DNA from 2 places in the Arthrobacter sp. E44 genome. Region 1 is predicted to be linked to the other one. Evidence: riboswitches for the same ligand, from Rfam matches in the RefSeq annotation. Region 1 holds a riboswitch; the other holds the start of a gene.
The links. A riboswitch is a leader RNA that binds a small molecule or an ion and turns the genes downstream of it on or off. The one in region 1 is predicted to bind cyclic di-AMP.

Region 1 (3,816 bases):
AGCGCAGGCTCCAGCCCATCTCGGTCGGGGTGTGGTCGCCCTTGACGTTGTTGCAGCGAAGGCAGGCTGCCACCAGGTTCTCCCACGAGTCAGCCCCGCCCCGGGACTTGGGGTGCACATGGTCGATGGTATGCGCTGCCTTGCCGCAGTATGCGCATTTATGGCCGTCGCGTCTGAGTACGCCCCTGCGGCTGACAGCCGTGGAGTGGTTGTATCGGGGCCGGATGTACCGGTTGAGGAGGATCACGGACGGGCGGCCCAGGACGTCCGTGGGTCCCACGACAGGGTCATCCCCTTCGGCCACGACGCTCGCCTTGCCCGTGAGCACAAGCACCAGCGCCCGGCGGAAAGTAATGACCGCCAGCGGTTCATATCCAGCATTCAGAACGAGAGTGCGCATGCACTTACCTCTTCACGGCCGCACCCGTCAGGGGCACGAGGGCCGGCTGCCCTCGGCATGTCCGGGCTATGGATCGACATCACAAGAGTAAACAGAGAAGTGCAAAATCAGGTAATCGCCGCCCGGATTCCCTGCGGGGAACGTTCCCCAGCAGGGCAGGCATCAGTCCCCTGCGGGGAACTTCTTAAACGCCAAGGACCCCCGCTGCGAGGGCGGGGGTCCTTGGACAAGCACTGGCTGTTGCCAGTGCCGGACATGCGGTGCTTACCTGACGTGGATGAAAACCGGCCCGGAGCCCACGTTTGCGCTGAAGACCACGGTGTCGTTGCCGTTGAAGCCGCCATGCACGGCCATGCCGTTTCCGGCGTAAACAGCGATGTGTGCCATTCCTCCGCCACCATCGGCGTAGTAGATCAGGTCGCCGGGCTGTGCCTGGGAAGCAGGCACCGTGTCCCCCAGGGACAGGTAGCCGGCGGGCCAGTCGTGGAAGTGGATGCCGACGGCGGCCAGGGCGTTGGTCACCAGCATGGTGCAGTCCTGGTGGACGCCAAGCTGGGCGTAGGCGGCGGAGAGGATTGCAGCACCCTTGCCGCTGGCAGAAGCCTGGGCTGCGGGAGCGGCCGGGGCAGCGGCGGTGGCGACCTTGGCGGTGACCTTGGGAGCGGCAACGGGCTGGGCGGCGGGAGCAGGGGCAGCTTCCTCCACCTGAACCTGGGGCTCGGGCTCGACGACGGGGGCCGGCGTGGTGGTCACAGCTGGCTTCTCGAAGCTGATCGCAATGGTGGAAGCGGCGGAAATCGGGGCGTCGACGGCGGATTCAACTTCCAGCGCGGAGGCGGGAGCAGAGTCGCGTTTGACGTTGGCATCGGCGGCGTTGGCCGCAATGCCGCTGGTCAGGACCAGGCCGGAAGCGGCGGCGATGACCGCAGCCTGGCGGCCCATGCCGCCGGCGTTGTCGCTGACAGCCTTGGCAATGACAGCGATCGAGTTGGTCTTGGTGACCTCGGCGCGGTGCCGTGCGGTAGCACGAGTCGTCATCAGTTCTCTCTTTCGTTTTCCTTGCAACCGCAGGTAGGCAGGCAAAGTGTGTTGGACGCGCCGGCATCTTGGGGGTACGCCGGCGCGTCCCGAACGGGGATGTGGTTTCTAGCGAAGAAGCTTTGGGCAAAGAAATAGCCCTTGGAGCACGGAGCCCAAGAACTATTTGTTGAGGTGGTAGTACGACGAGGTACCGGTGGCTGCAGGCGAGTGGAGCAGCGTGCCCTGTGAGGGGTTGAGTGCGCTGATCATCATGCCGTTGCCGACGTAGATGCCAACGTGGGCGCCGCCGTTCTGGACAACCAGGTCACCCGGCTGCGGCGCAGAGGTGGGGGTCATGATGCTCCACGCGTTGGTGCGGGGAATGCTGATGCCTGCCTGGGCGTAAACCCACTGCACGAACCCGGAGCAGTCCCAGCCGGTGACGGGGCTGGTGCCGCCCCACACGTACGAGTGGCCGATGCCGGTGTAGGCGATGGCTGCGATGCCCGAGGTCGCCGCCGAGGAGACGGTCTGGGCGGTCTTGGCGGCCGGCGCGGCGTCCTGGCCGGCAGCAGCAGCAGCGTTGGCCGTGTCGGTGGACTGGGTACGCACCGGCTGCACCTTGGGAGCAGCGGTGGTTTTGACCACGGGACGTTCAAAGGAAACCGTGGCGGTGGGGGCAGCGGTGACGGCGAGGGCCGTTTGGGCCGAACCGGACTCAGTGGAAGCTGAGACACCGGCAGTGGTATCAGCAGCAGTGGCCGGCAGGCCCATGCTCAGGATCAGGCCCGAGGCGGCTGCCACAACGGCAGCCTGGCGGCCTACGGTCCCGGCATTTGCACTCACGGCCTTGGAAACGGCATCCAAGGGGTTGGTGCGAACCGTTTGCGCACGGTGGCGCGCAGAATTATGGCGTGAAGACACGAAGGTAGCCTCTCCCAATGCCTGCGAGGTGAGCTGTCGGATTCGGATGGGAGTCACCCGGCCACGCTGCTTCCTGGGAAGCTTGTGACTTAACCCCAAGGCCTTCTGGATGAAGGCCGAAATTGGTTCCCCCGCCCCTGCCAGACGATGAAATGCGAACGGACCTTGAGCGGTGGCAGAGTTAGGCAATCCACTCAAGAGCGTCAACTTCGGAAAAGTTGACGCGAGTTAGACGGTACAGCAGTTTTGTTTCAATGTCACATTCAGGTCACGGCTAGTCACGGCGATCTGAGAGTGCGCAATCATTCGGTTACAACCAGCCCATGGGATCGACCACTTCGCCATTGACCTGGACTTCGAAGTGCAGGTGGCAGCCGGTGGATGCACCAGTGGTGCCGCTCAGCGCCACCACGTCCCCGCGGGAGACGGTCTGGCCCACCTTCACATTGAAGGACGACAGGTGGTTGTACGTGGTTTCCAGCCCGTTTCCGTGGTCGATGACCACTCGGTTTCCGCCGCCGAACTGATGCCAGCCCGCGAAGGTCACGGTACCCGTGGCGGCCGCCAGGACGGATGTCCCACACTGCGCCACGAAGTCCTGGCCCCGGTGGAAGTCGCCCGAGCCTCCAGTAATCGGGCTGACCCGGTAACCGAAGGGGGAAGCGGTGGCAAGGGATGCCAGCGGTGCGGCCAGGGTGCCGGCTGACGCGGCACGCGTCACGGACCCGGCCGACTGGGCACTCAGCAGTTGCTTTAGCTTCCCGTCCGGGTCGGCCTGGGTCACCACGGCGGACCGGCTGAAGTCGATCTGGGCACCGATGTCGGCCGAGATCTCGGGCTGCGGCGTGACAGAGGAGGCTGCAAGCGGGGCGCTGCCGGCGGCATCAGTGGCCATAACGGGACTTGTGGCGGGCACGGTCACGGTCAGCACCAGGCCGGTGGCCGCCAGAGCAATGCCGGCCTTCTGGCCGATGCCGCTGGCGGCGGCAAACTCCGTCATCTGGCGGAACGGACCCCGGCGGCGGCGGGCGTCGCGATGGAGGTCGCGGGGGCGCTCCGCTGCGACAACTTCGACAACCCGCGGCGCCGAAGGGGGGCCGGCAGCACGGCGGCGTCCCCGGGGGGTTTGCATGGTCAAGAAGGGTTCCTCTCTGGAAAAGCCTGCGGAGTTAGCTGTCGGATTCGGGTCAGAGAGATCAAAGACCCGGCCCGCCAAGGGCAAGCTTCTGCGCAGGGGTATTCCCGGAAGAATCCTTCACTGGAGAGGCTTGCTGCTGACGGACTTCACCCCAAGGCAGTCCCCCGCTGCCGCTTGTGGTTCCCCCGCCTCTGCCAGTAACGACTCGTGCACCCGATCCGCTGGCAGAGCTCGGCTCCGGATCAGGTAACGCTTAAGTTTCAAACGACTGGTTCTACTATAGGGGCTTAAGACCCTAGGTAACAATTCCGTTATCTTTGGCTGGAAGGGCAGG
Region 2 (3,816 bases), on a different contig from region 1:
CATTCACCAAGCCCACACCGCTGGTGGTTCCCATTCTGCGTGCCGGCCTGGGAATGCTGGAGGGCATGACCAAGCTGGTCCCCACGGCCGAGGTGGGCTTCCTGGGTATGGCCCGGGACGAGGAAACGCTGGACATCATCACCTATGCCGAGCGCCTTCCGGAGGACCTGACGGGCCGCCAGGTCTTCGTGCTGGACCCCATGCTGGCCACCGGCGGCACCCTGCGTGAGGCCATCAAGTTCCTGTTCAAGCGGGGCGCTTCCGACGTCACCTGCATCTGCCTGCTGGCTGCCCCTGAAGGCCTGGCCCGGCTGGAAGAGGAACTCTCGGGCGCGAACGTGCACATCGTCCTGGCCTCCATCGACGAGAAGCTCAACGAGAAGTCCTACATCGTTCCCGGCCTGGGCGACGCCGGCGACCGGCTCTACGGCATCGCAGGGTAGTTTTTACCCTTTTTCACTCGTCGTCCTGCCGCTAGCCTGTGCGGATGGACTGGAAACTCGAACTTGTCTTTGTCCCTGTATCCGACGTTGACCGCGCCAAGGACTTCTATGTCAACAAGGTGGGCTTCAACGCGGACTACGACGAGCGGCCGTCGGACCACGTGCGCTTCGTACAGCTGACGCCGCCCGGCTCTGCCTGCTCCATCTGCATGGGCGAGGGGCTTTTGGACGCCCCTCCCGGCACGGGAACCACCCTCCAGATGGTGGTCGACGACATCCAAAAGGCGCATGACCACCTGAAGAACAATGGTGTGGACGTCAGTGACATCGAAGTGCTGCCTTGGGGCCACTTCGTTTACTTCGCCGACCCGGACGGCAATAAGTGGGCCGTCCAGTACATCCCTTGGCGGAATGCCGGGCAGGATGCAGCTCAGGCCGGCAGTACGCCCAGCAACGCTTAAAACAGACCGCGGGCCGCATCGTGATGATGCGGCCCGCGGTCTGTCGCTGGAATCCCCGGCGTTACCCCGTGGCCAAGGCGTACGACGGCGGGTGGCGGGACCAGCCGTCGGCTGTCCTTGGAGCCGGGAGGTTCAGCTGAAGGTTTCCCTTTGCGGCGCTATGCCAGGGAGAGGTGCCTAGTACCAGTTGTGCGCCAGGTGGAAGTTCAGCGCACCGCACGGAGACTGGTAGCTCTTCTTGATGTAATCCAGGCCCCAGTTGATCTGCGTGCGGTAGTTGGTCAGGTAGTCGGCGCCGGCGCTGGCCATCTTCTCTGCAGGCAGGGACTGGACGATGCCGTAGGCGCCGCTGCTGGGATTCGTGGCCGTGGTGGTCCAGTCGGACTCCTTGGTCCACAGCGTCTGCAGGCACTGCATCTGGTCAGGTCCCCAGCCAAAGGTTGCCAGCTGGCCGGCAGCATAAGCCTGGGCACCGGCGGGATCATTCACCGCGACGACGGGTGCCGGCGCAGGAGCGGGTGCCGGAGCCGGGGCAGGAGCCGGGGCGGGTGCCGGAGCCGCGGCAGGTGCCGGGGCTTCCGCTGCGGGGGCCGCCGGTGCAGGCGCGGGGGCTGGTTCCGCTGCCTGGGGGGCTACGCTGATTGCCGCCGGAACGGACGCTGCCGGGTTGGAGCGGATTTCGCTCTTCTCGATGCTCATTTGGGCGTCGGCCGCTGCCGTGGAAGAGTTTGATTCGGTGGATGACACCGGGGTCATGCTGCTGGTTGCCTGGCCTGCCGCGCCTACCCCCACGAGCACCGCGCAGGATGCTGCAAGGATCCCGGCACGCACGCCCAGGCTGGTCTTCTTTGCTGGTTTCTTGGCCGGTTCCTGCTGTGCCAGATGTTTACCCTTGGCATGCAGGCATGCTTCTGCCGTGTTTTTGGACATGATTGATCGCCTCTCACACCTGCGGAGTTAGCTGTCGGGTTCGGATGAGGGCATCCGGCCGCACGGAAAGATCACGTACGTGCTTAACCCCAAGGGCGTTCATCGCCCGGGACGGTGGGTCCCCCGCCTCTGCCGTTGCTCAATCGGAATCCGGGGGAAGCGGCAGAGCTTGGCGTCAACCCGGGATATGCGGCCCGAACGGGAGCCGCACCCAATCGACGGTACAGGAAAAGCGAAGCAAAGTCACATTTAGGTAACGGAAGTCACGGCCTCCAGCGCGCCGGCTTGCTTCTGGCGTGCGGTTGAATCGTTACGTTCAGGACACCAGGCCGTGTTGTTACCGTGCCAGGAGGTAGATAGTGGTGCCGCCGATGCTCTGCGCACTGAAGTTCTGCGAAACCCACTCGGCGATCCGGCCGACGGCATCCGAACCGGAGCTGGACGGCATGGCCCCGCCGGCAATGAAGTAGTGGATTTTTCCCTGCGCGACGAGGTCTTGGAACTGCGCCAGGGTGGGGGAGGGGTCGGTGCCGTTGAAGCCGCCCACGGCCATCACCGGCAGTTCCGTGGCGAGCTGGTACCCGGCGGCATTGTTGGAGCCCACTACCGCTGCTGCCCAGGTGTAATTGGTTGCACCGTCTTTGAGCGCGGCCACAAGATCCGCTGGTGGAGTAGGTGCGCCGAGGAGGCCACCGAGTCCGCCGCCGGGCCTGCCCCCGAAGTTAGCGCCGCCAGGGTTTGTTCCGGCCGGGGCGGCCTGCTGCTGGGAACCCTGCTGCTGGAAGCCCTGCCCCATGGGACCCTGGCCCGTGACGCCCTGTCCGGCGCCCCGGCCCGAAGGGCTCCGACCGGTCGAACTGAAGCCTCCCGGTCCGCGGCCGCCGGCGCCTAAGCCCGAGGCTGGCCCCGCACTGACGATCGCCCCGCTGTGTGCCGTAGCCGCGGTGGTGACGGAGTAGGCCAGCGGACCGGGGAGCGACGCAGCGATGGCGAGGGCCGCCGTCGTCCGCTGCATGGAAGCCAAGCGCAGGAACTTGCCCAGCCCAATGCCTGCTGCGGCTGCCAAACTTCCGCCGAGCACCAGCCAGCGCAGCCAAGGGCCGTAGGCGGACGTGGTTCCCAGCAGGTAGAAGGCCATAAGCGACGCCACGGCCACTGCTGAAGCGAGGAAGATGCGGGCAGCCGCTTGCCTGCGGCGCTGCCACAGGAGAACGCTGCCCAGGCCTGCCATTCCGGCGATTCCCGGTGCCAGTGCCACCGCGTAGTAGGGGTGGATGATGCCGGCCATGAAGCTGAACACCAGGCCCGTTACCAGGATCCACGAGCCCCAGACGATGACGGAAGCGCGGACAACATCTGTTCGCGGAGCCCGCCGCCCCACCCACAGCAGCCCCGCCGCAAGGATGAGTGCGGACGGCAGCAGCCATGCGATCTGGCCGCCGAACTCGCTGTTGAACATCCGGAACAGGCCCGGAACGCCCCAGCCGTTGCCGCCGCCCACACTGCCCGTTTCGTCGCCCGTGAGCCTGCCCAGGCCGTTGTAGCCCAACGTCAGCTCCAGGATGGAGTTGTTCTGCGACCCGCCAATGTAGGGCCGCATGTTCGCCGGCGTCAGCTCGACGGCCAGCAGCCACCAGCCGGCAGAAACCACCATCGCTGCTCCCGCGGCTGCCAGACGGATCAACCGCCGCCGGGTGCCGCCCGGAGCTGCCACCATGTAGGCGAGGGCGAACCCGGGAACCACCAGCAGGACCTGAAGCTGCTTGGCGAGAAACCCAAAGCCCAGGAATACCCCGGCCAGCAGGAGCCACCGAGGCCGGTCCTCCTGGACCGCGCGGAGGAACCCGTACGCGGCTGCTGTCATTAGCAGCACCAGCAGGGCGTCCGGGTTGTTGAACCGGAACATCAGGGTGGCAACCGGGGTGAGGGCAAGGACCGCCGCTGCCAGCAGCCCTGCCCGGTGCGCAAGCCGGACATCACCG

Region 2: it holds a riboswitch for cyclic di-AMP, as region 1 does, so the genes downstream of both, ACETK3_RS07855 (hypothetical protein) here and ACETK3_RS06360 (C40 family peptidase) in region 1, are expected to answer to the same signal.

What each region holds. Positions count from the first base shown of each region.
Region 1 is NZ_JBHDJA010000005.1:64,055-67,870, reverse strand. It holds gene ACETK3_RS06370 (HNH endonuclease) at 1-400, opposite strand, end outside; gene ACETK3_RS06365 (NlpC/P60 family protein) at 665-1,438, opposite strand; gene ACETK3_RS06360 (C40 family peptidase) at 1,601-2,224, opposite strand; cyclic di-AMP (ydaO/yuaA leader) riboswitch at 2,349-2,542, opposite strand; gene ACETK3_RS06355 (M23 family metallopeptidase) at 2,655-3,476, opposite strand; cyclic di-AMP (ydaO/yuaA leader) riboswitch at 3,487-3,729, opposite strand.
Region 2 is NZ_JBHDJA010000006.1:170,817-174,632, forward strand. It holds gene upp (uracil phosphoribosyltransferase) at 1-443, shown strand, start outside; gene ACETK3_RS07850 (glyoxalase superfamily protein) at 488-904, shown strand; gene ACETK3_RS07855 (hypothetical protein) at 1,082-1,834, opposite strand; cyclic di-AMP (ydaO/yuaA leader) riboswitch at 1,840-2,000, opposite strand; gene ACETK3_RS07860 (ArnT family glycosyltransferase) at 2,172-3,816, opposite strand, start outside.